DNA from 2 places in the Nocardia sp. NPDC004604 genome. Region 2 is predicted to be linked to the other one. Evidence: riboswitches for the same ligand, from Rfam matches in the RefSeq annotation. Region 2 holds a riboswitch; the other holds the start of a gene.
What was found. Region 2 has a riboswitch for thiamine pyrophosphate ahead of thiC (phosphomethylpyrimidine synthase ThiC). Riboswitches for the same ligand answer to the same signal wherever they lie in the genome.
Positions count from the first base shown of each region.

Region 1: linked by a shared signal. The riboswitch ahead of ABZW16_RS22320 (cytosine permease) and the one ahead of thiC (phosphomethylpyrimidine synthase ThiC) in region 2 are both predicted to bind thiamine pyrophosphate.

Region 1 is NZ_JBEXLC010000061.1:27,426-41,861, forward strand. It holds gene ABZW16_RS22300 (glutamate--cysteine ligase) at 1-293, shown strand, start outside; gene ABZW16_RS22305 (DUF4383 domain-containing protein) at 287-757, opposite strand; gene ABZW16_RS22310 (DUF72 domain-containing protein) at 840-1,637, shown strand; gene ABZW16_RS22315 (hypothetical protein) at 1,615-1,893, opposite strand; TPP riboswitch at 2,073-2,189, shown strand; gene ABZW16_RS22320 (cytosine permease) at 2,184-3,554, shown strand; gene ABZW16_RS22325 (alpha/beta fold hydrolase) at 3,696-5,129, shown strand; gene ABZW16_RS22330 (LOG family protein) at 5,191-5,670, shown strand; gene ABZW16_RS22335 (DUF4173 domain-containing protein) at 5,921-7,810, opposite strand; gene ABZW16_RS22340 (hypothetical protein) at 7,800-8,432, shown strand; gene ABZW16_RS22345 (hypothetical protein) at 8,461-8,610, opposite strand; gene ABZW16_RS22350 (ATP-binding protein) at 8,781-9,887, opposite strand; gene ABZW16_RS22355 (response regulator transcription factor) at 9,884-10,585, opposite strand; gene ABZW16_RS22360 (hypothetical protein) at 10,949-11,254, opposite strand; gene ABZW16_RS22365 (lipid-transfer protein) at 11,640-12,842, opposite strand; gene ABZW16_RS22370 (OB-fold domain-containing protein) at 12,835-13,257, opposite strand; gene ABZW16_RS22375 (GTP-binding protein) at 13,413-14,204, shown strand; gene ABZW16_RS22380 (winged helix-turn-helix transcriptional regulator) at 14,307-14,432, shown strand.
Region 2 is NZ_JBEXLC010000029.1:17,069-31,504, reverse strand. It holds gene ABZW16_RS13485 (TetR/AcrR family transcriptional regulator) at 1-166, shown strand, start outside; gene ABZW16_RS13480 (homogentisate 1,2-dioxygenase domain-containing protein) at 364-1,620, shown strand; gene fahA (fumarylacetoacetase) at 1,617-2,798, shown strand; gene ABZW16_RS13470 (VOC family protein) at 3,004-3,438, opposite strand; gene thiC (phosphomethylpyrimidine synthase ThiC) at 3,604-5,262, opposite strand; TPP riboswitch at 5,255-5,381, opposite strand; gene ABZW16_RS13460 (hypothetical protein) at 5,489-5,683, shown strand; gene ABZW16_RS13455 (VOC family protein) at 5,687-6,094, opposite strand; gene ABZW16_RS13450 (MarR family transcriptional regulator) at 6,153-6,614, shown strand; gene ABZW16_RS13445 (MDR family MFS transporter) at 6,821-8,311, opposite strand; gene ABZW16_RS13440 (helix-turn-helix domain-containing protein) at 8,440-9,024, shown strand; gene ABZW16_RS13435 (DUF1772 domain-containing protein) at 9,563-10,039, shown strand; gene ABZW16_RS13430 (TetR/AcrR family transcriptional regulator) at 10,131-10,691, opposite strand; gene ABZW16_RS13425 (KasA/KasB family beta-ketoacyl-ACP synthase) at 10,731-11,975, shown strand; gene ABZW16_RS13420 (thioesterase family protein) at 12,066-12,857, shown strand; gene ABZW16_RS13415 (SH3 domain-containing protein) at 13,269-14,436, shown strand, end outside.

The DNA.
Region 1 (14,436 bases), on a different contig from region 2:
AACTCTTGCGCGCCGCGTATTGGAAGGCCGCCCGGTCCGGCCTGGACGGCGCTGGCCTCGACACCCTGACCGGGCGTCCCTTTCCGAACCGCACACTGCTCGCTCGGTTGATCGACTATGTCAGCCCGGCACTCGAGCAGTCCGGCGACCTGGACTTCGTCGCCGATACCGTCGAGGCGGTCGTGGCGCGCGGCAACGGTGCCCGCCGCCAACGCGCCGCGCTGCACGCGCACAACGATGTCATCGATGTCATCGACACCCTCGCCGCCGCAACCCTCGAAGGCTGTTACTGAGACTGAGACATGCCGAAGACCGGGCGCAGTCCACCGTCGCGGATGGCCTGAACGGCGACCAGCGCCAATAGCGTCGCGCCGGTCACCAGGTGCTCGATCGCGTCCGTCACATGGCTCGGGAAGCTGAAGACCAGCACACGGTGCGAGAACAGCGCCCACACTCCGACCGCAATTCCGCCACCCGACCCGGCGATCACGCAGTACCAGGCCGACCACGATTTGCGGGTCGCGGCTATCAGCGCGGGCCCGAACAGCAATAGCCCGGCCACCGCGTGCCAGCCGTTGTAGTCCATGCCGAGCACCGGTGTCGCCGGAGCGTGTTCACCGAGTTCGAAACTGGGTTCGGCGATCCACCCCGCGATCGCCCACGCGATATGCACCGCACCGAGCACGAAGACAGCCCACTGCAGAAAACTCCACTGCACCAACGCAATTCGACGCTCGACTACCGACTGTGCCCGCATCGCACCCTCCCGATATCTTCTACTACATAGCGTAGTTGATATAGCCGTCCCGGGAAAGGGATGCGCGTGCTTCGATGGAGATATGCCCCTGCTCGTCGGCACCTCGGGTTGGCAGTACCACGACTGGCGCGGCGTCCTGTATCCGGCGGAACTGCCGCAGCGGCTGTGGCTGGAGTTCTACGCCGCGGGATTCGCGACCGTCGAGAGCAACAGCGTCTTCTATCGACTGCCGAGCACCGAAACCTTCGCGTCATGGCAGGACCGGACACCGCCCGGATTCTGTTTCGCGGTCAAGGCCAGTCGCTTTCTCACCCATATCAAGCGGCTGCGCGAACCCGAGGAACCCGTCGCGCGGCTGTTGGAGCACGCATCCGGACTGGGCGCGAAGCTGGGCCCGGTGCTGCTGCAACTCCCACCGACGCTGCGCGCCGATCCGGCACTGCTCGACACCTGTCTGCGCTGTTTTCCAACCGACACGCGGGTCACCGTCGAACCCCGACACGAGTCCTGGTGGATTCCGGAAGTCCGTGCCGTACTTGCCGAATGCGGTGCCGCGCTGTGCTGGGCCGACGCCGATTCCCGCCCGGTCACTCCGCTGTGGCGCACAACGGACTGGGGCTATCTGCGACTGCACTCCGGACGCGCGACACCGCCACCGCGCTACGGCCGCACAGCACTCACGAGTTGGGCGCGCCGCCTGGCCGACACCTGGTCGGACCGCGAAGACGTCTTCGTCTACTTCAACAATGACCCGGGCGGCGCCGCGGTCCACGATGCGGTCGCCTTCGCGCACATCGCGAAAGCAACCGTCACCCGTACCCCGGACCTCGCGCAACCAGCAAGCGCGGCAGCGGGTTTCAGCCGACCAGGGTATTCATAATGGTGCCCGCACTGGATGCGATGACGCCGCCGAGCATCGCTCCGGCGAGCATCTTCGGCGACTCCAGGGTGTTATTGCTCCACTTCTCCCACGCGAACCGCCCGCCCGCGTAGGTGATGCCGCAGACGCCCGATAGCATCACCAGCCAGGTCAGGTAGCGGACCATCTGGAGAATCTTGTCCGAGTTGGGCGGGGCCTCCGGCGTCGGATTGTCGATTTGGGCCAGTACGGTCTCATGCACAGCGATCAGGATCATGGCGCGTCTCACTCCAGGGTCGGCGGGCGATGAGCAGCAGATAACCGGGCGATAACCAGATCGGTAGCGACAGTATGGACGCTCTCCGCAGCTTTCGTGGGCGGACCGCGGAACCTGTCTGGAATGTCCGAAGGCCGAGCCGGGCGCAGCCGCGGGCAGGTGTAACATTTCGCCCGAACAAACCCCAGCGCGGGAGCTCGGGCACGGCCGGGCTGAGAGGGCGGACCCCACGCTTCGCCGACCGCATGAACCTGTCCGGGTAATTCCGGCGTAGGGAGAGCGGTACCGGGATGTCTGCATCCACCCTTGATCGATCCGAGCGGCGCGAAGCTCCGCTGACCCTGGACCAGCCCGCACCGAAGGTGCTCTCGTTCTGGGATCAGAGCGCATTCTGGGCGAACCTCGGCGTCAGCCTGATCGCCTTCTCCGGCGCCTACACCGTGCTCGCGCCGAATACCGATGGCGCGGCCCAGATCTCCATCGCCGCAGGCATTCTCGCGATGATCATCGGAACTGTCGTCGGCGGACTCATGCTCGGCCTGGCCGCGGTGCCGGGCGCGAAAACCGGCAAACCCGCAATGATGTTGCTGCGCGGACTGTTCGGCGCCAAGCTCAGCTATCTGCCGACGGTGCTCAATATCGCCCAGCTGATCGGATGGGGCACCTTCGAGCTGATCGTCATCGGCGATGCGGCCGAGGAGTTGTTCCACGGTGGGCCGCACTGGGTTTACGTGGTCGCCGCGGGAGTGCTGACGACCGTATTGACGATCTGGCCCCTTGGCTCGGTGCGGATGCTGCGCCGATTCGTGACCGCCGGTGTGGTGATCGCGCTGATCTGGTTCTACATCCAGTTCGTGCGGGCCGGCCTGCCCGACCTCACCACCAACCCGGGTCCCACCGGCGACGGGCCGTTCGGCGTCGACTGGAACCTGTTCTGGATCGCCACCGACGCGGCGCTGGCCGTGTCCATCTCCTGGGTCCCGGTCGCCGCCGACTACACCCGGCATTCCCGCAGCACCGGTGCAGCATTCGGCGCGGCCAGTGGGGCGTATGCGGTCACCCAGATCGTCGCGTATGTATTGGGACTGTTCGCGCTGGCACTCGCCTCCAGCGACGGCGGGGTGTACTCGCCGTTCCTGAATGTGAGCCTCGGCGCGGTGTTCTTCTTCATCTTCGTCTTTCGTGAGGCCGACCAGTCGTTCGCGAATGTGTACTCCACGGCCGTCTCGATCCAGAACCTCGCGCCACGGGTCGATCGGCGCGTGCTGTCGATCGGTCTCGGCGTCCTGATCACACTGTTGGCGCTGCGGCTGAATATGGCGAACTACTTCGGTTTCCTGGGTCTGATCGGATCGGTGTTCGTGCCACTGCTCGGGGTCCTGGTCGCGGACTTCTTCCTGCGCGCGAAGGGACAGTGGAATACCGAGGCGAACGCCCCCTCGCGCTGGGGCATGGTTTTCGCATGGCTGGTGGGACTTTCGGTGTACCAGCTGATCAACCCGGGTGACGCAGGCGTGTGGACGCACTTCTGGGTGGACGTGCAGGAGAAGGTGCACTTCACCAAGCAGGCGTGGATGAGTGCGTCGCTGTTGTCGTTCCTGGCCGCGGTGGTGGTCGCCTGGTTGCTCGGACGGCTTGCGGTATTGCGTAAATCCGCCTAGCAACGCCGAATTCGCTGGGGCCCATTGCGGCTCTGCTGATCTCATGCGATGGCGGTTGACGCGTCGTTGATCTCGTTGCGACGCAAAACTTTCCGATCACGCAATCTTGCGTGCCCCGCAAGTTTGCGTATCGTGAATGGTGTGGCATTCGTACTCGGGTTGCGCGAACGCAAGAAGCTGGCGACTCGAGAGGCGCTGGGGTTCGCGGCGCTGCGGCTGGCGGTCGCGCACGGGCTCGACAATGTGCTGGTCGAGGACATCGCGGCGGCGGCGGGCGTCTCGCCACGCACATTCAACAACTACTTCGCCAGTAAATACGAGGCCGTCTGTTCGGTGGCGGTGGATCGGGCACGGCGGATCGCGGACGGACTGCACGATCGTCCGGCGGCCGAATCGCTGTGGCCCGCCGTCATTCACGCGGTACTCGCCGAATTCCGCGATGACGAACTGCCCGATCCGGCCTGGATCCGCGGCATTCGGCTGATCACCACCGAGCCCGCACTGCAGGGCGAATATCTCAAGGCGCAAGCCGTCATCCAAGAGGCCATCGCGACGGCCATTGCCGAACGCACCGGCCGCGACCCGCATTCCGATATGTTCCCGCGGATCATGGCCGGCGCCATGGCGACGGCACTGCAGGTCGGTATCGACCGTTGGGTCGATACCGACCCGCCCACCGCGGCACTGCCCGTCATCCGGGAAGCGCTGCGGCAACTGTCCTTCCTACCAGGAGCCTTTCCCATGGACGTCCCTACCGATCACACCCTCACCGTCCCCGGCGCCACACTCCACTACGAGATCCGCGGCACCGGTCCCCTGCTGCTGCTCATCCCCGGCGGCAACGGCGACGCCGGAACCTTCGGCCAGATCGCCGAACAACTCGCCGACCGCTACACCGTGGTCTCCTACGATCGGCGCGGCTTCTCCCGCAGTCCCGAGGACGGTGCGATCGACCATCGCGTCGAACTCGACGGCGCCGATGCCGCGGCCCTGCTCACCCACCTCGGCGACCAGCCCGCCGCGGTACTCGGCAGCAGTTCCGGCGCCATCGTCGCACTCGAACTGCTCACCGCCCATCCCGAACTCGTGCATACCCTCATCGCACACGAACCGCCGCTGGCCACCGTGCTCCCCGATGCCGACAAGTGGCTCGCCTTCTTCGAAGAGGTCTATCGCATCAGCAAGTCGGAGGGGTACCTCGCCGCATTGACCCACTTCGCAGTGGGTGTCGGGCTGCACCGGCCGCAAAACGACCCGACCGAGGAACCCAGCCCCGAGGTCGCGGCGATGGCCGAGCGCATCCAGCAGAACATGATGTTCTGGATGGAGCACGAAATGCGTCAGTACATCCGCTACACACCGGATCTCGACGCGCTGCGCGCCGCGGCGGACAAGCTGGTCCTCGCCGTCGGTCACGACTCCAAGGACACCTTCCCCGCCCTGCCCAACGCCGTGCTCAGCGAAAGCCTCGGACTCGACATCCTGGAATTCGCGGGCGACCACGTCGGATACAACTCCGCCGCCGAAGACTTCGCGACCCGACTCGATACGCTGCTCACCGAGCGCGCGCACTGACTTCTTCATGCGCGGCGCGCGTGCCCGCCGAACCAGATCACTCGCAACTATCGTCGACGCCATGGCTGGTCACACACCCCTACAGGTCGCGGTATGCGGACCACGTGACTGCACCGACACCGAGGCCGGATGGGCCAAGGAGGTCGGGCGACTGCTCGCGACCGCCGGTGCCACCGTGCTCTGCGGCGGCGGCACCGGCGTCATGGCCGCGGTGGCCGCGGGTGCCGCCCGCGCGGGCGGTCTCGTCATCGGTATCCGCCCCGACACCGACCGCTCCGCCGCCTGCCCCGGCCTATCCGCCATCCTCTACACAAATATGGGCGAGGCCCGCAATGCCATCCTCATCCACTCCGCCGACGCCGTCATCGTGATCGGCGGCTCCTGGGGCACCCTCTCCGAACTCGCCTTCGCGCGCCACCGCGATGGCATCCCCGTCGTCTCTCTCGGTGGCTGGCAACTCCACGATGCCGCCGGAAACCCCATAGCGGCAGCACAACTCGCCGCCGATCCGACCGACGCCGTCCATCGCGCGCTCAATTAGGCACGGGCGACCCTCGACGTCTTGGCTCGCCATACTCGGTGACCATAGATCCGCTATCGCCCAAGTGGAACCATTCGCCGAAAGGCTCGGCGTGGACCGCCTTCCGGGCCCGGGGCGACCACTTCGGCCGGGGTGAAGCCGAACCGAGCGTGCAGGATCAGGGCAGGATGGGCGCCGAATCCGGGTGATTCGTCCGCCGCAACGCGACATTCCGGTCTCGCGCACGACTGGGACGCGCAATGAGCACGACCTAACGGGCGTTCGCGCGGGACAGGTTCCATCCCTGCCACGTATCTTCTTCGAGGCGACGGCGGATCGCGCCGAGCACTTCACTGCGCTGCGGTTCGGGAAGTCGCTCGACGGCCGGGACGATATCGGGTGAGAGCCCCCTCAGATAGGCCGTGTCGAGGTTCTTTCCGTGCTGCCAGCGATCGATATTCCGCTCCGCGACAATGCCTTCCGGATTGAGGATGGACAGGACGAACAGGGTCGCCATGGCCGTGCCGATGGCGGCGCGCGGCACCCAGGTGCCGTTCAGTCGGAGCGCGGCCGCGATCATCAGCAGGTAGACCAGGCCCAGCCAAAGTTCGCAGACCTCGACCAGCAATCGCATGACGGTGAAACCGTAGGCCTGCTGGTAGGTCCACATGCGGCCGAGCGCGGAGGCGACGATGATCAGTGACAGCACGCTGATCGCGCAGAGCAGGATCCGCAGCCAGGCCCGATCCGCAGCGCAGTCCCGTGCGGCCCAACGCAAGACCAGGGCGATGACGGCCAGCGTGAGCACGGTGACGATCGAGAGCTGCCAGAATCCGCTGCGTGCGTATTCGGCGTAGGTCAAGTTCGTGGTGCGCTGCACATAGGCGTCGCCACCGAACAACGCGACGAATTGGACGATGACGAAGACCGCGAACAGCACCGTCAGCGCGCCGACCGGCAACGCCCACTCCAACCGCCGCAGGCTGCCGCCCCTCGATTCCCCTGTCGCCGCGGCACGCGGACCCGCCAGCAAATACATCGCCCCGATGCTGCCGAACCCGACTGCGACGAACGTGAAAATCCACCGCATCACCGATTCCGCGTCGACCTGGGGTGTCACCGCCGAGAGCAGCTTCGCAAAAGTCGCATCGGCACCACCCAGCAGAGGCACGAAAACTGCCAACAACGCCAGCGTCACCGCCACCGACATCCCGGCCCGCCACGACCGCCGTGCCGTACCGTCACCGATCCGGCCGAACGCCGAATACACCCAGGGAATGCCCGAAATCGACTCGATCGGCACCGCGATCACGTCATACCAGGCCCCATGCACCGACCGCCGCCCGACAACCGCCAACGACCCGGCCACCCCCGCCCCCACCACGCACAACGCGAACAACCACCCTGCACCCCGAACAGCCCCCACCCCTAGCAATACCAACGCCAACGCCACCCACCAAACCCGCCCCCAATTCCCCTGGAGCACACCAAATCCCACTCCAGCCTTTGCTTCAGCCCGATCCACTCCCCCATCGACACCGTCAGATCGACGACTCCCGGTCACCGCCGAGGCCGACCGCCCGGTATCTCCCTCCGCCCCGTCAGCAGCAAGCAACGACAATTCGCCCGAGTCGGACAAATCCGCTGTCCGCGGGGTGCCACCGCCGGCCCCAGCCACCTGCGCAGGACTTGCATCACCCTGATCCGACTCCGCACCAATACCTTCGGACCGCAGTTCACCGCCATCACCAGCAGCGCTCGACCATCGAGCACTCGGATCGGCCCAATCCGCCGCCGCATCGACACCTTCCGGCCGAACCCGACCGCTGACAGTCGCCGAGAAAGCGGTAGATGATGGCTCCGCCGGTGCCAACGGATCCGGTATCGGCGCGGTTGCCCCGGCAGTATCGCGCGCTGCGGCAGCCCGGCGTGCGCGGCGATCCACCGTGAATACCGCGGTTGCGGCGACCGAACCGGCCAGTAGCCAACCGATTCCAGGGCGATCCAGTGGAATCAGCGCTGCGCCCGCGAGTCCGGCGATTCCCGCGGCGGGTAGTACACCCGGCGGGCAGGCGATGCGCCGCAATCGCGACACCGGCGCCACCCAAGGGGTTGGCATATCAGATCGGGATCCGGGTGGAAACGGCCGCATGGGTGGCATCGGCGCCAGCGGTCGCGACGCACTCGGCGACGGATGCAACGCACTGGGTGGCGCACCCACCGACCAGGCCGACACGGCCTCCCACGGATTCGGCACACTTGGCGACGCACTCACCGACCAGGCCGATTCAGCCACGGTCGAAACCGATGCGCTCGAAGAAGCACCCACCGCGTTCGGCGAAGTGCCCGCGGGCGCGCTCGACGACGAGTCCGGAGTTTGCGGCACGACCTCGGGCGCATCCGATTCCGTTCGTGCCACCGCCTCCGGCTTTGCACCGGATGTATCCGGTATCCGCTCGGTAGACGACGCAGCCGACCCCTCGACGGATGCGTGCGCGGCCGGCACCGAATCGCCCTCGGGCTCAGCCGAGGTCCGCAGATCGTGCCCGATCGGTGATGCCGTCGACTTCGAAGACGGCGTGCTCTGGTCGGCCGGGGTCGACGGATCTGCTTCGGCACTGCGCCTTCTGTATCGGCGCGTCACCCGACGAGGTTGCCCCGGCTCCGCACCCCTGATCGACTCGGTTTCGCTTGTCGCCGCGTCCGCTGTGGGCTTCGACGGTGGTGCGGGATCTGCTGCGGCCGAATGCGCTTCGGCAACGGGCTCGTTCGGCGATACCTGAGCCGATGGCGCCGGTTCAGCCGTATTGGTCAACGCATCGACAGTGCCAGGTGCGACAGCATCAGGTGCAGCAGCATCGGGTCCGACACCATCGGATGCGACCGCACCAGGTGCGGGAGCGTCAGGTCCAATACGATCGGGTCCGGCAGCATCGGACGCGACAGTTGCCGACTCGGCATGAGCGCTCGGCTCATTCGGCGATGCCGTGATCGAATCCGGTTGCGGTGAATCACTCGGGGTGGGTTGATCTGACACGGATGTCCCCTCCTAAAGGTATGTGGGATCAGCCCGGATGGTGGTCCGGGTCGCGGCGAGTGTGGGTGGGTGGGTGGGTGAGTTGGTGGTCGGGTCAGCGAGCCGGGAGGACCACGCGGATACGGGAGCCGGGGTCGGCGACGGCGATGGTGCCGCCGTGCAGGTCGACTATCCAGCGGGAGATGGCCAGGCCCAGGCCGGTGCCGCCGCCGTCGGTGCGGCCGCCGCGGGTGAAGCGGTCGAATATGGTGGCGCGCTCGGCGATAGGTATGCCGGGGCCTTGGTCCTGGACGTCGATGACGAGATTGCCGCGGTCGGATCGGGCGTCGATGCGGACCTCGCCACCGGCGGGGCCGTGGCGGGCGGCGTTATCGAGCAGGTTGAGCAGCACCTGATGCAAACGTGCACGGTCTGCGAAAACGCTTGCGGTGCTCGGTTGCACGTCGGTGCGGAAGCGCACACCGCGCCCGAGCGCCGCCGCCATCACCTCGGCCTCGGCGACGACCTCGGCCAAAAGCGGTGTGACGCTGAGTTGTTCGCGATCCAGTGCTCGGGCACCGGATTCGATGGTGGACAGGTCGAGCAGTTCGGAGACGAGCAGGCCGAGCCGTTCGGTTTGTGCGAGTGCGGTACGCAGGGTTTTGTCATCGGGAGTGGAGACACCGTCGACCATGTTCTCCAGCAACGCATTCAGCGCGGCGATCGGGGTGCGCAGTTCATGTGAAACATTGGCGATCAGGTCGCGGCGCTGTTGGTCCGCGGCGGCCAGATCGGCAGCCATCTGATTGAAGGCCACCGCCAACTGTCCGACCTCGTCGCGGGAACTGGCGCGCACCCGGCGGGTGTAGTCGCCGTGCGCCATCCGTTTTGCCGCGGCCGTCATCTCCCGCAGCGGCCTGGTGGTGCCGTGCGCGAGGATCTGCGAGGTGACCAGCGCGATCACCGTCGCCGCGATCGTCGTCTTCGGCGGCAGCCAGCCGATCCGCAGCCGGAAGAACCCGAACGCCACCCCGGCCGACCCCAGCATCAGAATCGCGAATTTCAGCTTGATCGATTTCACCGGATCCAGCGGGCGCGGCAGCACCTCCGCCACCGCGTCCGATATGCCCCGCAGCCACCGCGGAACCGCCGCGCTGCCGGAGACCGGAGCCTCGTCGCGCCCACCGCCTCGCATCGAATCGTTTCGCGATCCCGCACTCATCGCGCCTCCAACGCATAGCCGACACCGTGCACCGTGCGGATCAGGTCTGCGCCGAGCTTGCGGCGCAATGCCTTGACGTGACTATCGACCGCCCTGGTTCCCGCCGCGTCGGCCCAGTCCCAAACCTCTTCGAGCAGGCGTTCGCGAGCCAGCACCACGCGGGGGCGGCGCGCGAGGCGGGTCAGCAGGTCGAATTCGAGCGGGGTGAGCTGGGCTTCGATATCGGCGCGCCAGACCCGGCGCTGATCGACGTCGATGCGCAGGTCGCCGACGATGATGCTGGCGCCGTCGCGTTCGACGGCCCGGTCCATCCGGCGCAGCAGGGCTTGGACGCGGGCGGCCAGCACGCGCAGGGAGAACGGCTTGGTGAGGTAGTCATCGGCGCCGACCCCGAGGCCGATGAGCTGGTCGGTTTCGTCGGTGCGCGCGGTGAGCATGAGGACCGGTATCGGACGCGCGGCCTGGATGCGGCGGCACACCTCGAGGCCGTCGAAGCCGGGCAGCATGACATCGAGTACGACCAGATCGGGTGCCATCGCCTCCGCCGTGGCAACGGCGCCAGGACCGTCATGGGCCACATCGACGGTGAACCCCTCCGCGCGCAACCGCGCCGCCACCGATTCCGCAATGGTCACCTCGTCGTCGACCACCAGAATCCGTCGCGCCCCCGACCCGCTGACCGCCACGTTCTGTTCCATGAACCGAAACCCTAGCCACCCGCTGTGGAGAGAAGCCGCACCAATTGTGGAGATTCCGTGTGCACGCCCGGACCACCGTCGATCACCTGACAACCGCCGACGTCTTCGTCACCTGGGGGCCAGCCGCGGGATCGGCACGATCTATCACGTCCACGGTGCCATCAATCTCGCGGGAGCGAGCGCGCCACCCCACGACGAGATGAGCGAACGTGCCCGCGCCGATGCTCCGGTCGCATCGGCTTCGGGCCCAGCGGTACTCGTTGTGCCTGGCGTCGATGCGGCAAGTCATATCGCGTCGACCATGCCGCTCGGGTCCTCGTGGTGGACCAGACCGCACCGGAAGCTGAGCCGGTCACCGGGCGCTCACGTCCAGAGCACTGCGATGAACACGTTGAGAATCGCCAAGCCACCGGAGGCATGGGTCATCCACGGCACCGCCTTCCCGCGCTTCGCATCCGCCCGACCGATCTCGGCGAACGCGGCGACCAGCACGGAAATGACCAGTTTGGTGCCGATCTTTGCCATATTCGGATCCTTGCCGAGCGAATCGATCGAATCGGCCATCCCCACCAGGATCAAACCGGTGACGATCTGCGCCCGCGCGCCCCACACCATCAATTCGGAAACGGCGGGCTGACCGGCGACATATCCGCCAACGACCGCCGCCATACCGAGTAGGTGCGCGACGACCACAACGTTGTAGACGACTTCTGACACGCTCACGTTGCAAACTCCCCACTGTTCGGGTGACTGTACGAAGTTCTACCGCGCTGGAGTTTCAGCACGCCACTCGGATCGGTGGCTGTCATGGCTGATGATCCGTTGCTTCTGCCACCGACCGCCGAGCCGAGCGGTCCTCGACTCGGTTACCGGACGAGTACTGGCTGCCCCCGCCATACCACCGCTGGTGGCACCGCGCCCGGTAGTCCGACCTACGGAGGCTCGGCCGTCGACGCCACGGTCGCGTTGTAGGAACAGCAATCATGCGCCGACCTGGACCACGAAAACCCGGGCCTGGCCCGGGTTTTCGGAGAGCGCCCAAAGACCCGCGATGTCAGCGGGTGGCGATGACGGCCGAGCCGTGGCCGAAGAGGCCCTGGTTCACCGCGATACCCGCGCGGGCGTTGTCCACTTGGCGGCCGTCGGCCCGGCCGCGCAACTGCCACGTGAGCTCGCAGATCTGGGCGATGGCCTGCGCGGGGATCGCCTCACCGAAACAGGCCAGGCCGCCGCTGGGGTTCACCGGCACGCGTCCGCCCAATGTTGTTGCGCCGCTGCGCAGCAGATCCTCCGCGCCGCCCGTCTCGCAGAGCCCGATGTCCTCGTACCAGTCCAACTCCAGCGCGGTGGACAGGTCGTAAACCTCCGCGAAGGACAGGTCGGCGGGACCGAGCCCGGCCTCCTCGTACGCGGCGTGCGCGATGGCGGAACGGAACGCGCGGGGCGGGGCCTCGACGGCCACAGCGGAGTCGGTCGCAAAATCCGGCAGGTCGAGAACGGTTTTCGGGAACGTCGGCGTGACCGTCGACAGCGCTCGGATGCGGACCGGGTCGGCGACGCCGTGCCGACGCGCGTACTCCATCGACGTCAACACCAGTGCGGCCCCGCCGTCGCTGGTCGCGCAGATGTCGAGCAGCCGCAGCGGGTCCGAGACGATCGCCGAGGCGGCGACCTCCTCGACCGAAACCTCCTTGCGATAACGGGCATACGGGTTGTTCAGGCCGTGCCTGGCGTTCTTCACCTTGACCGCGGCGAAATCGTCGAGCGTGGCACCGTGCAGCGCCATCCGGCGGCGAGCATACAGCGCGAAATAGATGGGATTGGTAGCGCCGAGCAGGTGGAAACGCAACCAGTCCGGATCATCGCGGCGCTCACCGCCGACCGGCTGGAAGAAGCCCTTCGGGGCGGCATCCGCGCCCACCACCAGCGCCACGTCACACAACCCCGCCAGGATCTGGGCGCGTGCGTTGGCGATGGCCTGCGCACCGGAGGCGCAGGCGGCATAGCTGCTCGAGATCTGCGCACCCGACCAACCCAGCGCCTGAGCGAAAGTCGCGCCCGAGACGAAACCGGGGTACCCATTGCGGATGGTGTCCGCGCCGGCGATATAACCGACGTCGAGGTGGTTCACCCCCGCATCGGCCAGCGCCGCACGGGCGGCGACCAGCCCGTATTCGACGAAATTGCGCCCCCACTTGCCCCACTGGTGCATACCCGCACCGAGGACGGCGATGTCGCGATCATTCGTGTCAGTCATTGACCGGCCTCCACATCCACACCGTGTGCTCCGCTTCCTCGTCGGCGTACAACGTTCCGAGAGTCAATTCGACCGGCATGCCGACGGCCAGGTCGTCCACCGTGAGGCCGCGCACGACCTGCCCGAGAATCACCATCTGCTCGACCTCGAGCTCCACTGCCGCAACGACATACGGCTCGAATGGATCGGGCGAGACATAGGGCGCCGGAGGTTTGTACCGGGCATCCGCATACGACCAGATCCGCCCACGTGTGGAAAACAGATGCTCGACGAGCTCGGAGCCATCCTTCGGACCGGAACACTGCGGATTCCGACAGGCCAGCGTATTCCGCGGGAAATACGGTGTGGCGCAATCCTTGCAGCGACTTCCCTTCAGACGCACCACGCCGTCGTCCGCAGTGAACCAGTCTGCCACGGCGGGCCGTTGTTCTTTCTGCACAGCCCGACGGTATAGGAACACGTTCTACTTTGGGGCCGAATTCCGCTCCAGCAATCCGCGGGCGGAGGTACGGTGAGTCCGGATCGAGGAGGTCCCGACACCCTCGAGTCGATCTGGAGTACCACAACGCGATGGGCGCCAAAGCCATTGATCCACAGACAATCCGCAACGTCACCATCATCGGCGACCCCGACGAGACGACCCGACTGGCCGGCCTGCTCCGCCGCCGCTCCGGCCAGCGCGGCTCCGGCACCCGGGCCACCGTCGATTGGACCACGGGCCGCGTCGAGCACACGATTCGTATCGCCGAGCTGACGAGCCACGCGCCCATTGCGGACCTGGAGCGGTCCATCCGCGTGGCCGACGGTGTGATCGCGGTCGTGAACGCCGCCGTCAACCCCACCCCGCGCCTCCAGACGATGTTCCGGGTCGCCGACGACTACCAGGTCGCCCGCCTGTGCCTGATCTACGGACTCGACCACCCCGCCGCCGATTTCGACCGCTGCGTCCGCACGATCGCCGACACCCGCGGCGCCGTCCCACTGACACTGCAAATCCCCATCGGCGCCGACCCCACGTTCGAAGGCGTCATCGACCTGCTCCCACTGTGGGCACTCGAACCGCTGGCCGCCGAACTGTACGGCAGCCATTGGGAAGTCGCCGAGCGGTGGTACGGCACCCTCGTGAAAACGCTCACGGAACTAGCCCCCTCGGATCCGAACTGCTCCCCCGCCCTGCACGACATCCCGCTCGACCAGGTGCATCACCGCATCCGCTACCTGACCCGCATCGGTGAGGTCGTACCCGTCCTATGCGGTGCAGCGCCCACGAGCGATGCCATCGCCACGCTCCTGGACGCCATCGCCCGCTATCTACCCTCCCCCATGGATGTCTGCCAACCGGAACACGCCCTCGACTATTGAGGCACGCTGCTCGCGCCGGCCGGCAGAGTGGGCATCGTGTATGTCGACGATGTCCGGCAGCGCTGATCACATCGGACAATGTCGCAGATATCATCTGCTCCCATGGGCCTCGCTCGCGACGGCGTGGTCGCGCGCCGGGTGGAGGCGACGGTGCCGTCGCGCGTGCACTCGCGGCTCACCGATCTCGGTCTTTCGCTGGAAGTGCCGCTCGCCGCACTGCGATCGTGAGCCG
Region 2 (14,436 bases):
GGGCACCGCGGACGCCGACCATAAACTGCCGGTGCTGGTGGAACTGTGGGTGTCCGCGGGCGAGGGCGCGGTGCGCACCCTGCTCACCGGCGAGGGCGACTGGGATCCGCAGCGCCTCGGGGCATTCGTCGGCTCGGCCGTATACCGCGCGCTGCGCCACGCCTGAGCAAACGCCACCGATTGCGCCATGCGCTCGACTGGCCCGACCGGCGGTCGACAATTGTTCAGCAGTTGGCCCTATCACTAGACGGAATGCCGCAGAAGGCGGCCCTGGACCGGCAAAATGTCCACCGATCCGGCCCTGTACCCCACCACCGGGCACTACGATGGGGGCATATTCAGCGGTCCGGCGGAGGTGCGGTCATGGCGTTTTATCGGCAGGTGGGAGCGGTGCCGCCGAAGCGACACACGCAGCATCGAGACGACCAGGGACAGCTCTATTACGAAGAGCTGATGGGCGAGGAAGGCTTTTCCGGCGATTCCTCGCTGCTCTATCACCGCGGTCTGCCGCCCGCCATCGTCGACTCGACGGTCTGGGAGTTGCCGGACCAGTCCCTGACCCCGAATCATCCACTACGCCATCGCCATCTGCGGCTGCACCAGCTGTTCCCCGGCGATACTCCGGCCGAAACCGATCCGGTCACCGGCCGACGGCTGCTGCTCGGGAATGCGGATGTGCGGATCTCCTATGTCGCGGCCAAGGGCGCCTCACCGCTGTACCGCAATGCGATCGGCGATGAGCTGGTGTACGTGGAATCCGGTGCCGCCGTTGTCGAAACGGTCTTCGGTACCATCCCCGCCCGACAGGGCGACCAGGTCCTGATTCCGCGGGCGACCACGCACCGCTGGCTACCGACCGGCCCGGAACCGCTGCGCGCGTATGTCATCGAGGCGGCCGGCCACATCACGCCACCCAAGCGCTATCTATCGAAATTCGGTCAGCTGCTGGAACATTCGCCGTACTGCGAGCGCGATCTACACGGCCCGTCGCAGCCGTTGATGGCCACCGGAACCGATATCGAGGTGCTGGTGAAACACCGTCCCGGCGGTCGCGTGGTCGGCACCCGGATGATCTACGCAACGCACCCCTTCGATGTGGTCGGCTGGGACGGCTGCCTGTATCCGCTCACCTTCAATATCTCCGATTTCGAACCGCTCACCGGCCGGGTGCACCAGCCGCCGCCCGCCCATCAGGCCTTCGAGGGCGTCAACTTCGTGGTGTGCAATTTCGTACCGCGCAAGGTCGACTACCACCCGCTATCGATTCCGGTGCCGTACTACCACTCCAATGTCGACAGCGACGAAATCATGTTCTACTGCGGCGGAAACTATGAGGCGCGTAGGGGTTCGGGCATCGGCCAGGGGTCGGTGTCGGTGCATCCCGGCGGCTATGCGCATGGTCCGCAGCCGGGCGCGTACGAGCGCAGTATCGGCATCGACTTCTTCGACGAACTCGCGGTCATGGTCGACACGTTCCGGCCGCTCGAACTCGGTGAGGGCGCGCTGGCCTGTGAGGATCCCGGATATGCGTGGACCTGGTCGGGTCGCGGACCACAGTCCGACGGACACCGGCGATCCGATCAGCGCCCGCACGCGGACCAGCGTCGTGGGCCCGCATGAAGACCCGCGTCGAAGTAGCCGACGACGACCTCTTCGGCCCCCGCAATCTCCCCTACGGGGTCTTCGCACCCGAGGGCGAGGATTTTCGCGTCGGCGTCCGGATCGGCGAGTACGTCATCGATCTGGCTGCGGCACTGGAGGATCCGGTATTCGCCGAGCCGAGCCTCAATGCCTTCATGGCGCAGGGACCGCGTCGTTGGCGCGAGGTGCGCAACCGGATCCGCGAGCTGATCGATACCGAATTGCCCACGGCCGCCGTGCACCTACTGCATGATGTGCGGACCGAACTGCCGGTGCAGATCGGCGATTACGTCGACTTCTACGCCAGCATCGACCATGCAACGAACCTCGGCAGACTGTTCCGTCCCGATTCCGAACCGCTGCTACCCAATTGGCGATATCTGCCGGTCGGATATCACGGACGCGCCGGCACCGTGGTGGTCTCCGGGACCGATATCGTGCGCCCGCGCGGCCAACGCCGAACACAATCCGGCACACCGGATTTCGGACCGTCACAGCGTCTCGATATCGAGGCGGAGCTCGGCTTCCTGGTCGGGGTCGGTTCCGAGCTGGGCACCCCCATCGATATCGACGAGTTCGCCGAGCACGTCTTCGGCGTCGCGCTGGTGAACGATTGGTCCGCACGCGATATCCAGGCCTGGGAGTATCAGCCGCTCGGCCCCTTCCTCGGCAAATCCTTCGCGACGTCGCTGTCGGCCTGGGTCACCCCGCTGGCCGCGTTGGAGGAGGCCCGCATACCGCTGCCGGAGCAAGTGCCCCAGCCGCTGCCCTATCTGCGGGGCAGCCAGCCATGGGGATTCGATATCGATCTGGCCGTGCGCTGGAACGGCCAAACCGTCGCGCACCCACCGTATGCCCGGATGTACTGGTCACCGGCGCAGATGCTGGCGCATCTCACCGCGAACGGCGCCGCCACCCGCACCGGCGACCTCTACGCCTCGGGCACCATCTCCGGACCTTCCCCCGACCAGCGCGGTTCGTTCATCGAATTGTCCTGGGGCGGAGCCGAACCCCTCACGGTGAACGGCCTGCACCGCACCTTCCTCGAGGATGGCGACGAGGTGGTCATCACCGCCTCGGCCCCGGGTCCGAATTCGCATCGCATCGGCCTCGGCGAGGTCCGCGGTCGCATCTGGCATGCCCGCACCGCACCATAACGCGATCCCACGCGTGCATTGTCGGGTGCCACGAGGGCAGGTCGAGTGGCGCATAGCTCGTGGCGACCTCGCACACGGTACGGCCTACGAGGTAGCCAATGGTTATGCGGCAAAGTACCGAGGTGGCGGGGTGAGGGACTGCGTAGGTTTGCGGAGTGATGCGGTGGACGGGTGGCTGCGTCGACTCGGACGCCGGCATCGACTTTCAGTCCAGGCAGAACTCATTGCCCTCCGGGTCGGTGAGCACGATGTGACCAGCGTCCAAGCCGCCCGGCTCGGTACGGCTGAGTCGCGTTGCACCGATCGCGACGAGTCGGGTTGCCTCGGCTTCCAACGCGGTCATCCGTTCGTCGCCGGTCAGTCCGGGCGCGGCGCGGATATCCAGGTGTACACGGTTCTTCGCGGTCTTCGGTTCGGGCACCTTCTGGAAGAACAGCCGCGGCCCCGAGCCATCGGGATCGAGGATGGCCGACCGGTCGTTGTGATGCTCCGGCGGTACGCCCCAGGCAGTCAACGCGGTCGTCCAATCCGGAAAGCCCGCGGGCGGCGGTTGCAGGTGATAGCCCAACGCCTCCGCCCAGAACGTCGCCTGCGCACCGGGATCGGCGCAGTCGTACGTCACCTGGAACTCCTTGCCCATCACGGCTCCAATCTGTCGGCGACCTGTTCGGCCTGGATTCAACCGGCATCTTCGCACCGACCGCTGACAAACTCCGCGTGAGCGAATAAGTCGGGCCCGATCCGCACGTTCGGATCGGGCCCGCTCACGTCCATAAGTGCGGCAAGGTCACCGCCGCGGACGAAACTACGAGACCACGGGCAGGTACACCTGGGCGCCGTGGTCGGCGAACTCGGCGGACTTCTCCGCCATCCCCGCCTCGATCGCTTCGGTTTCCGAAAGTCCCTGGCGCGCGGCGTATTCCCGGACGTCCGCGGAAATGCGCATGGAGCAGAACTTCGGTCCGCACATGGAGCAGAAGTGGGCGGTCTTGGCGGGTTCGGCGGGCAGGGTTTCGTCGTGGTACTCGCGGGCGGTATCCGGGTCCAGCGACAGCGCGAATTGGTCGCGCCAGCGGAATTCGAAGCGCGCCTTGGACAACTCGTTGTCCCGGTCCTGGGCGTGCGGGTGGCCCTTGGCGAGGTCGGCGGCGTGGGCGGCGATCTTGTAGGTGATCACGCCGACCTTGACATCGTCCCGGTTGGGCAGACCCAGATGCTCCTTGGGGGTGACATAGCAGAGCATCGCGGTACCGGCCTGGGCGATGATCGCGGCACCGATGGCCGAGGTGATGTGGTCGTAGGCGGGCGCAATATCGGTGGCGAGCGGGCCGAGGGTGTAGAACGGCGCCTCCTCGCACAACTCCTCTTCCAGCCGCACGTTCTCCACGATCTTGTGCATCGGCACGTGCCCCGGACCCTCGATCATCACCTGCACGCCATGGGATTTCGCGATCTTGGTCAGCTCGCCGAGGGTGCGCAGCTCGGCGAACTGCGCCTCGTCATTGGCGTCGGCGATGGAGCCGGGACGCAGGCCGTCACCGAGGGAGAAGGTCACGTCGTAGCGCGCCAGGATCTCGCAGAGTTCGGCGAAGTTGGTGTACAGGAACGATTCCTGGTGGTGCGCCAAACACCATGCGGCCATGATGGATCCGCCGCGCGAGACGATGCCGGTGACCCGCTTGGCGGTCAGCGGCACATAGCGCAGCAGCACACCGGCGTGCACGGTCATATAGTCGACGCCCTGCTCGCACTGCTCGATCACGGTGTCGCGGTAGATCTCCCAGGTGAGTGCGGTCGGATCGCCGTTCACCTTCTCCAGCGCCTGATAGATCGGCACGGTGCCGACCGGGACCGGGGAGTTGCGCAGAATCCACTCGCGGGTCTCGTGGATGTTCTTGCCGGTGGACAGATCCATAATGGTGTCCGCGCCCCAGCGGGTGGCCCACACCATCTTCTCGACCTCCTCCGCGATCGAGGAGGAGACGGCCGAGTTGCCGATATTGGCATTGATCTTCACCAGGAACTTCTTGCCGATAATGGTCGGCTCCAGCTCCGGATGCTTGTGGTTGGCCGGGATGACGGCGCGGCCGGCGGCGACCTCGTCGCGCACGAGCTCGGCGCGCACGCCCTCGCGCGCGGCGATAAAACGCATCTCGGGGGTGATGATGCCCTGACGTGCCCAGGCCAGCTGGGTCGGCGGACCGTCGACCTCGGGCTCGGCCCAGCCGTCGCGCAGCTTGGGCAGCCCCGCGTCCAGGTCGATGGTCGCCGCCTCGTCGGTGTACGGGCCCGAGGTGTCATAGACGTCGAAGTGCTCGCCATTGGTCAGATTGATCCGACGCACCGGAATGCGCAGGTCATCGACCTGCTGGTAGTGCTTGACGCTGCCTTCGATCGGACCGGTGGTCACGGAGTCGACAGGAGCGGAGCCTGCGGAGCGACCCGCGGACGCAGTTGTGCCCATTTGATTTCCTCCCTACGCCAGCATTACCTGGTCAGGTTCATACGGTCGACGGCCCTGAACGCCCGAATTGGGCTAGCCGTCCTCTCAGCCCGCTGGTGCGAGCCCCCGTTGGGTGTGAAATTTTCCCGCCCGACGATACCTTTCCACGTCCGCATCCCGCCCGGCGATCGGAGGAACATACAGCGAAGCGCGGGACGGGCGAGGGCGCGCCGGTAGATTCGACAAGGTGAAATTCACCCTGGAGGTAGATCTGGATGTCCTGCCCGAGGGCGTCCGAGCACCTGCCGATCTCGCCGATGAGCTCGGTCGCATCCTGCGCTACTGGGGCGGCAACGTAAAGCACTACCAGCTGATCGAGGGCGACGGTTCGGCCATCTACAACTCCGGATACCGCGAGGTCGGCTCCTGGCAGATCAGCTGATTCTCAGTAGGACTGGAGTTCGATAAGTGCGCCTTCCGGATCGCGCAGATGCGCGGTCCGCAGATTCGGCCCCCACTCCGGACGATCCACCGCCCCGGCGACCAGCGTCGCGCCGTTGCGCAGACACAGCGCGACACCGGCGTCGACATCGGCCACTCGGCACACGAACATCACCGCGTCCTGCGCGGGCGCCGGGGTGACCGGCAGATCGGTGGTGCCAGCGACCTGGGCCATGGCAGCGCGGTCGAAGAGCACCAGGACTGCCTGGTCGTCCACATCCCAGTTCGCGTACGGGCCCGCGGCGGTGCCCTTGATCAGCTTCGCGCCGACCAGCTCCGGGAGGACGGCGCGGTAGAACTCGAAGCATTCGGCGAAGCGGGTGACGAGCAGTCTCGGGTACAGGGCGTCCACGATATCTCCTATTTAGTAGGTGCCCACCTATCGTAGGACCGGCCCTATAATTTGTCGCATGGAATTCGCGCGGGCCCTGCCGCCGAGCCTGCTCGGGCTCGACACCTACCTGCTGTCACGTGTCGGCAAGGTCGCGCGCGGCCGATTCGCCGAGCGGCTCGCGGCGCGCGGACTTCGGTTGTGGCATATGGCCGTACTCGCCGCGCTGGCTGATTTCGGCCCGCATGTGCAGCGCGATCTGGGGATCCGGCTCGATATCCATCCCAGCGATGTGGCGAAGATCGTCGATGAATTGGCCAGCGCCGGTCACGTCGAACGCACCCGCGATCCCGCCGATCGCCGCAGAATGTCGGTGCGGATCACCAGGTCCGGCCGGACGGCACTGCGGGCGCTGGACAAGGAGGCCGGGCAAGTGCGCGAGGAAATCCTCGCACCGCTCAGCCGGGAGGAACGAATCATGTTGTCGGACATGCTGCGTCGACTGTTCGAGCACACCCACCCGGACGCCGTCGCGGATTGACACCGGGCACCGGTACGCGTGGGGGCCCGGCCACAGTGGATTCAACCGGGATCGCGCCGCGACACGCGCCACCGCGGCACACGCGCCACCGCGGCCGATGGGCACTACGCCGACACCGCAGGCCCACAGGCACAACACCCACACCGCAGCCCCACAGGCACAACACCCGCCCGATCCCGGTGTGATCGAGCGGGCGTCGCACCGCATCAGACCGCGGTCTGCTTCTCCGACGCAACCGGTGCCGGCCCGCCTTGCGCAGCCGGTTCAACAGCCTTGCCGCGCAGCGGAACTTCCTCGATGAACCAGGAGATCACGAAGCCGAGCGCACAGATCACCGAGGCGGCCAGGAAGACATTCCCGACGCCGGAGGCAAAGGCGGCCAGATATCCGGGACCGTCGGCGGGCGCATGCCCCTGAAGTGCCCTGGTGAACAGGGATCCGAAGGCCGCGACACCGATTGATCCGCCGAGGGTGCGGAACAGGGTGACCGCGCCGGATGCCGCGCCGATATACGATATCTCCACGCTGTTCTGCGCGATGGCGGTGGACAGCTGCATCGAGAAGCCGAGTCCGGCTCCCATCAGCGCCATCGCGAATCCCGTTGCCAGCCGCCCGGTTTCGGCATCGACGGTGGCCAGCAGTACGGCACCCGCGGTGAGGAACACCCCGCCGAGAATGAAGAAGATCTTGTACTTTCCGGTGGCGGTCATCCGCTTGCCGACGATCTGGGACACGATGAGCAAGGGGATCATCATCGGCAGCAGCAGCAATCCGGAGTTGGCCGCCGAGGCACCCTGCACCGTCTGCTGGAACAGCGGCAGATACAGCACCGATCCGAACATGATCACGCCACCGACCAGAGCCGTCAGCGCGGCCAGGGTCAGATTGCGGGCACGGAAGATCTCCAGCGGAATCACCGGATCGGCGGCCCGGCGCTCGATGACGAGGAATGCGGCAAGAGCGGCCACCGCGAGCACGGCGAGTCCGATGATCCGGGCCGAGAGCCAGGCATAGTCGACACCGCCCCAGGTCGCGATCAGCACCAGCGCGGCGATCGCGACGGCGAGCGTGCAGATGCCCGTGTAGTCGATGGTCACCTTCCTGCGCGCGACCGGAAGCTCGAGCCGCCACCACGACCAGGCGAAGGCCACCAGGCCCAGCGGGATATTGATGTAGAAGGCCCACCGCCAGTCGAGTCCGTCGGTGATAACACCGCCGAGCAGCGGTCCGCCGATGGTGCCGATGGCCATCGTGGTGGCGGTCATGCCCTGGTACTTCCCGCGTTCGCGCGGCGGGACCAGCGCGCCGATGACGGCGAACGCGGTGACGGCGATACCGCCCGCGCCGAGCCCCTGCAGTGCGCGGAATCCGATCAGCGCCGACATCGACCACGATGCACCCGCCAGCACCGAACCGATCAGGAATACGCCGATAGCGCTGAGGAATACGGTCTTTCGGCTGTAGAGGTCGCCGAGCTTCGCCCATACCGGCGTCGAGATCGCCGATAGCAGGGTGTACGCGGTCACCACCCAGGCAACCTGGGACAGTCCGCCCAATTCACGCACGATCGTCGGCATCGCGGTGCCGACGATCGCGTTGTCCAGCATTGCCAGCAACATCGCCAGCAGCACCCCGGCCAGCACCAATCGGATCGATCGCGTTGGCGCGGTTCTCATTTCGGTCATTTCTGCGGACATGACCGCTCACCTCCTTCGGACTTGTCATCGGCAATCCCGAGCCGACCGATCCAGAAAAGCATAGCCGCTACAAAAGTACAACTGCTCCGACTTTGGTGCAGATAGCCAAATCGAGTAGGGTCGGCAATATGACCGCGACGACCGGACGCCGTGAGCGCAAGAAGGCCCAGACGCGCCAGGCCCTGGCCGACGCCGCGATGCAGCTGTTCACCGAACGCGGCTATGACAATGTCGGCGTCCGGGAGGTCGCCGAGGCGGCAGACGTATCACTGAGCACGCTGTTCAAACATTTCCCCAGCAAGGAATCGTTGGTCTTCGACCTGGACGCAGATGTCGAGGCCGATCTGGTCGCGGCCGTCCGCGATCGCCCCTCGGGACAACCGGTCATGCACGCGCTGCGCGACTATCTGATGCGCAGTCGCACCGCGCGCAGCGATGATCCCGGCATCGTCGCCTTCCATCGCCTCATCGACTCGACGCCAGCACTGCGCGAATACGCACACCAAATGCTGCTGCGGCACGAGTCCGCGCTGGCGGCCGCGATCGCCGAGGCGACCGGCAAACCGGATGGCGATCTCGCCGCCGCGGGATTGGCCCACTTCGCCCTGGAAAGCTCCAAAGTCGCCAGTACACGGGAGGATCCGCCGCGCGCGCTCCGGGAGCTGTTCGACCTGCTCGAACACGGCTGGGGCACGGACGCCGCAGGTCAGTGACTTCCGGTGACCCGAAATCCGTTGGGCACCAACCACATCGCAAGCACATTCAGTTCGCGACAATGCCCGCCGAAAGGCATGGCGTAGCAGCCGGTGCCACATCGAACGCGTGTCGCGCGGCGATACGCCGTTACGGAACGACCGACATCGAGCAGTAGGTCGGGCGAGGCGAGTTGACGGCGCCCAGCCGGAGCGCTCGACCGCAGAACCGCCGACGATCGAACCGATGGCCGGCCCGCCCCAGCCGCCGCGGACCAGATAGGGCGGACCGGCTCCGCATATTCCGACTCCACACCGACACGCTCCGAGTCAAGGCTCTGCACCTCCGCACTTGCGGCAGCAATCCCACAGACATCGTGCGCTCCGCTGATCCATCGGCATCCAGCCAGCATTCGTCGCATCTCAGCTAACGGAAAGCCACTGAGGCGATCAGGGGTAGCGGCAGAGGGAAATCCACGCATCGGCAGCAATCGGTTGACGCACAGATCTAGCGCTGCTAGATTCTCTATCAACGCTAAAACCAAGAACGGAAGCCATCATGATCACCACCGCCATTCAGGTCATCGCCATCGCCTCGGTCCTCGCGAACGCCGTCGTCTACGGCACCGACGCCTGCTTCGCGCTGATCACGCGTTCGGTGTACGACAAGCTGGACGACCGGACCGTGACCACCTCGGCTGGCTGGGGCCACTACTACGGCGATCGCCGGATGCCGATCGTCGGCATCGGCGGTGTGGTGACCGCCGTCGCGGCAACGCTGCTCGCGGCCATCGGCGGTCACGTCTCGGCGGCGATCGCGGCGGGTATTGCCGTCATCGCGCTGGTGACCTGGCTCGGGATCTATGTTCGGGTCGCGAAGCCGGTGAACACCCAGCAGACGGCCGCCGCGAAATCCGGCATCATCCCATCGAATGCGCGTGCGCTGCAGGATAAGTGGAACAGCGTCATCAACGGCCGGGTCGCCCTTCAGTTCATCGCCGTCGGCGCACTCTGCGCCGCCATCGCCCTTGCCTGACGCTCCTCATCGAAACCCTGTGTCGAACGCACATCGGATGTGCGCTCGACACAGGGTTTCGCTGGTATATGGCCATCTCGAAATGCGTTGCCTAGCGGATGATCTGGTCGATCAGCAGGCGCGCGGCCCGGTCGGTGCGTTCGACGTCACCGGTGATCAGCCGATCCTGAATAATGCCGCGTAGACCCGAAATCAATAGCGTGGCAACGGCTTCCGGATCGTCAATGGTGGTATCGATCCGGCACAGCGCATCGGTGAGTGTGCCGATGAAGGTCGCGATCGCGGCATTCGCGTATTCGCCATAGGGGCTCCCCGGCGCACACGCCGCGCCCAGTACTTGCAGCAGCACGCGCACACTCGTCGTGGCCTCCCCCGCGATATTCACCGAGCAGAATGCGCCGAGCCGCTCGCGCAGCGCCGCCGCATCGGTGACATCGGCGAAGATGGCGGGGATATCCGGGCGCTGCGTAGTGAGCGCCTGGACCAGCAGCTCCTCCTTGGTTTTGAAGTAGTGGATCAGCATGCGGGAGCTGGTGCCGAGTTCGGCGGCGAGCGGGCGCAGCGACAGATCGCCGAGGCCGTGTTCGGCGATGTATTCGACGACACCAGCCAGCAGATCGGCGCGTTTCGCGTGGTCGAGGGGGCGGGCCATGAGTTGACTGTAGCGATTGGTACAGGTATCCATGACATCGTGACTGTAACAATCGCTTCAGAAACTCGGCCGTCGGTCGTGGTCACTGCGGTCGCCGCGACCACATCGATTGCCGATGACATCGACGCGACCTGGTCCGGCCTGCTCGCCGGACGCAGTGGTATCGGCAGACTCACCGACGATTTCGTCGCCGAATATGATCTGCCGGTCCGCATCGGCGGCAAGTTGACCTCGCATCCGGGCGCCGAACTCACCCGCGTCGAACAGCGACGCCACTCCTATGTCGAGCAGATGGCCCTGGTGCTCGGCCGCCAGGTGTGGCGCAATGCAGGCACACCCGAGGTCGAGGGCGAACGGCTCGCGGTGGTCATCGGCACCGGCCTCGGCGGTGGCGATGCGCTGATCAATGCCGTCGACTCGATGCGCGACGGCGGCTATCGCAAGGTGTCGCCGATGTCGGTGCCGATGGTGATGCCGAACGGCCCGGCCGCCACGGTCGGCCTCGAGATCGGCGCAAAGGCCGGGGTCTTCGCGCCGGTCTCGGCCTGTTCGTCCGGTTCGGAGGCGATCGCGCACGCGTGGCGGCTGATCAGCACCGGCGAGGCCGATGTCGTGGTCGCGGGCGGCGTCGAGGGTCATATCGATGCGGTGCCGATCGCGAGTTTCGCGATGATGCGTGCGATGAGCACCCGCAATGACGAACCGGAGCGGGCGTCGCGGCCGTTCGATCGGGATCGGGACGGCTTCGTCTTCGGCGAGGCCGGAGCATTGCTGGTGCTGGAATCCGAGCGGCATGCGCGGGCGCGCGGCGCGCGGATCCATGGGCGCGTACTCGGCGCGGGGATTACCTCCGACGCCTACCACATCGTCGCCTCGGAGCCGGACGGCATCGGTGCGGCCCGTGCCATGCGCAAGGCGATAAGCACTGCCGGACTTCAGGTTTCGGATATTCAGCACGTCAATGCGCATGCCACCTCGACATCGATCGGCGATGCGTCGGAGGCCAATGCCATCACCGCCGTCACACCCGAGGCATCGGTCTACGCACCCAAATCCGCACTCGGCCATTCGATCGGCGCGGTCGGGGCGCTCGAATCCATCCTCACCATGCTGACGCTGCGCGACCAGATCGTCCCGCCCACACTGAATCTCGACAATCGCGATCTGGAGATCGACCTCGATATCGTCGCGGGCGCGCCCCGCGAGCAGCGCATCGACTTCGCCCTCAATAACTCCTTCGGCTTCGGCGGCCACAATGTCGCCCTCGCCTTCGGCCGGGCGTAGTGACGCCCAGCCGGTTACCCGGGAGTAGCGTCGTAGCAGAATCGTTAACCGGACGAACAATTCGCCGGGCAGCTTTGATGGGACAACGACGTGGCCGACGCTTTCTACACACCGGATCCGACGAATCCGAATCGGTTCGTCTCGACCGAGCTCACCCGCGGTCCGTGGTCACCGGACGCCCAGCACGCCGGACCGCCCTCCGCGCTGCTCGGGTATGCGATCGAGCGCTGTGAGCCGCGGGCCGGATTCCAGGTCGGGCGGGTCGCGGTGGAGATTCTCGGCCCGATTCCGCTGGAGCCGCTGACGGTGGCGGCGCGGGTGGCCCGCCCCGGCCGCAGCGTCGAACTGATCGAGGCGACCCTGTCCACCGATCGCGGGCCGGTGCTGCGGGCAAATGCCTGGCGCTTCAAACTCGCCGAGCCGGAACTCGAACTGCCCGAACAGATTCTGCCGACCGGTGCGCGCCCCGGCCCCGATCAGGGTGCGCCGTCCCCGTTTCCCTCGGATCAGCCGGTCGGCTTCCACACCGGCATCGACTACCGCTTCGTCACCGGCTCATTCGCCGAACCCGGCCCGGCGATCTGCTGGATCCGGCTGCGGTATCCGATCGTCGCCGGAACCATCCCCAGTCCACTGGAACGCACACTCGCGGCGGCGGATTCGGGCAATGGCGTCAGCTCGGTGCTGGACTGGTCCCGATACCTGTTCATCAATACCGATCTCACGGTCACCCTGCACCGGCAGCCGGTCGGCGAATGGGTCTGCCTGGACGCCGTCACCTATCCGCAACCACACGGCATCGGCCTGGCGGAGTCGGCACTGTTCGATGAAAAGGGCCCACTCGGCCGCAGCACCCAAACTCTGTTCCTCGGACCGCGCTAGCGTCCGCGCGGGCCGAAGTTCGCGGCCTGCGAGATGCTCGGCGCACGCCGTCGAGTGGGATTGCGCGGCAGCTGAGACTGCGGCCGCACGGCACAAACTTCGCAGGTAGAGACCACCGGTCGACCTGTTGCTGAGCAATCGCCGCATGTGAAACCATAAATGTGATTCGGTCGACCCAAGAACTCTGATGACTGGACACCCGGCAGCAAACCGCGCACCGCGGACACCGGGCCCGGCGACCGACACCACTCGCGCAATGGTTTCCGGTCCGGGTCTTGCTGGTTTATGTGCCCTGCTCGGGCTGCTTCCGGTCGCGCCGCTGCCGGCCTGGGCATACGCGCCGGGACCTTTCCGAATCTGGTTCTGGAGGCCAGCGCGCAGGGCCCCGGACGCGGGAAGGAGTTGAACCCGATGCGTTTCCGACTGAACCCGGACCAACTCGCCGCGGCCCTGTCCATCGCTGAGGTGCAGCCGGGGCCGCGCTCCACGCTGCCGATGCAGACCCCGCCGACCGACCCAGCGGCGGCGCTGCAGGACACCGGACTGCTCGAAGATGACGGCCGACTCATCGGACCGACGATGCGAGCGTTGCGAATCGCCGCAGATCCCGCCCGCACCGTCGTCATCACCGCCAACCGCGCCGGACAGGCCAACTGGAAGTCGGCGCTGCTGCTGCACGGGGACGAAAACGACACCTTCGTCATGCAGGCCGGGACCGGCAATGACGGCTTCGATTTCGCCGTCGTGCCCACGCTCGCCCAGGCCACCGTGCTGGTGGACGAACTGCTCGATCTCACCTCCTACGGCCCCGGAGCCTCATCGCCCCCCATCGACCTCGATCTCATCGCGTTCGCCGCCCTGCTCGCCGCCACCGACACGGCGCAAGAGGCCCGCCTGGCCGGGGTCCTGGGTCGAAAGGTCACACCCGGACCGCCCGAACTGCGGGCGCTCGAACTGGAGGAGCAACTCGCCAAGGGGCTCGCCAGCGGCGACACCCGTTGGGCCCTGCCCGCCGCCCAGGGGGCCGCACCGGTGTCACTCGCGGCCGCGGCCGGTCGGATGACCGAGGGGCTGGCCAGGCTGGCCCTGCTGGGCCTGGTCCGACTGGAGGCGCTCGGCAGCTACCGATTCACCCATGCCGGGACCGCGGTGGCGCGGACGTTCGGTCAGCTATTGACGACGGGGAGCATTGCCGTGTTCACCGGTGCCGCAGCGGAACGGACCGCACTCGCCCATTTCACGGTGTTCCGATCGACGTTCACGACGCGGTTCGCGTTCTGGAGCGAGCTGGCGGCGCGAAACCCGCGCGTGGAATTGTTCGAGACCACAGCGGAAGTCGCACTGCGTCTGGTGCACGACGTGCTCGATCCTGCCGTGGTCACGTTCGCCGGTGGCACAGCGGCATTCGACGCGGCCTCCGCCCCAACGGAGGCCGTACCGGTGGTCGAGCGCGGTGGCGCAGCGGCGTGGTATCCGACCCACCAGGTGCCCGATAACGGCATGTCCGCCTGGGCCACACCCGACCCGTCCCAACCACCCGTCGCCCACATCGATCCCGGCGTCGAACTCCAGATCCTCG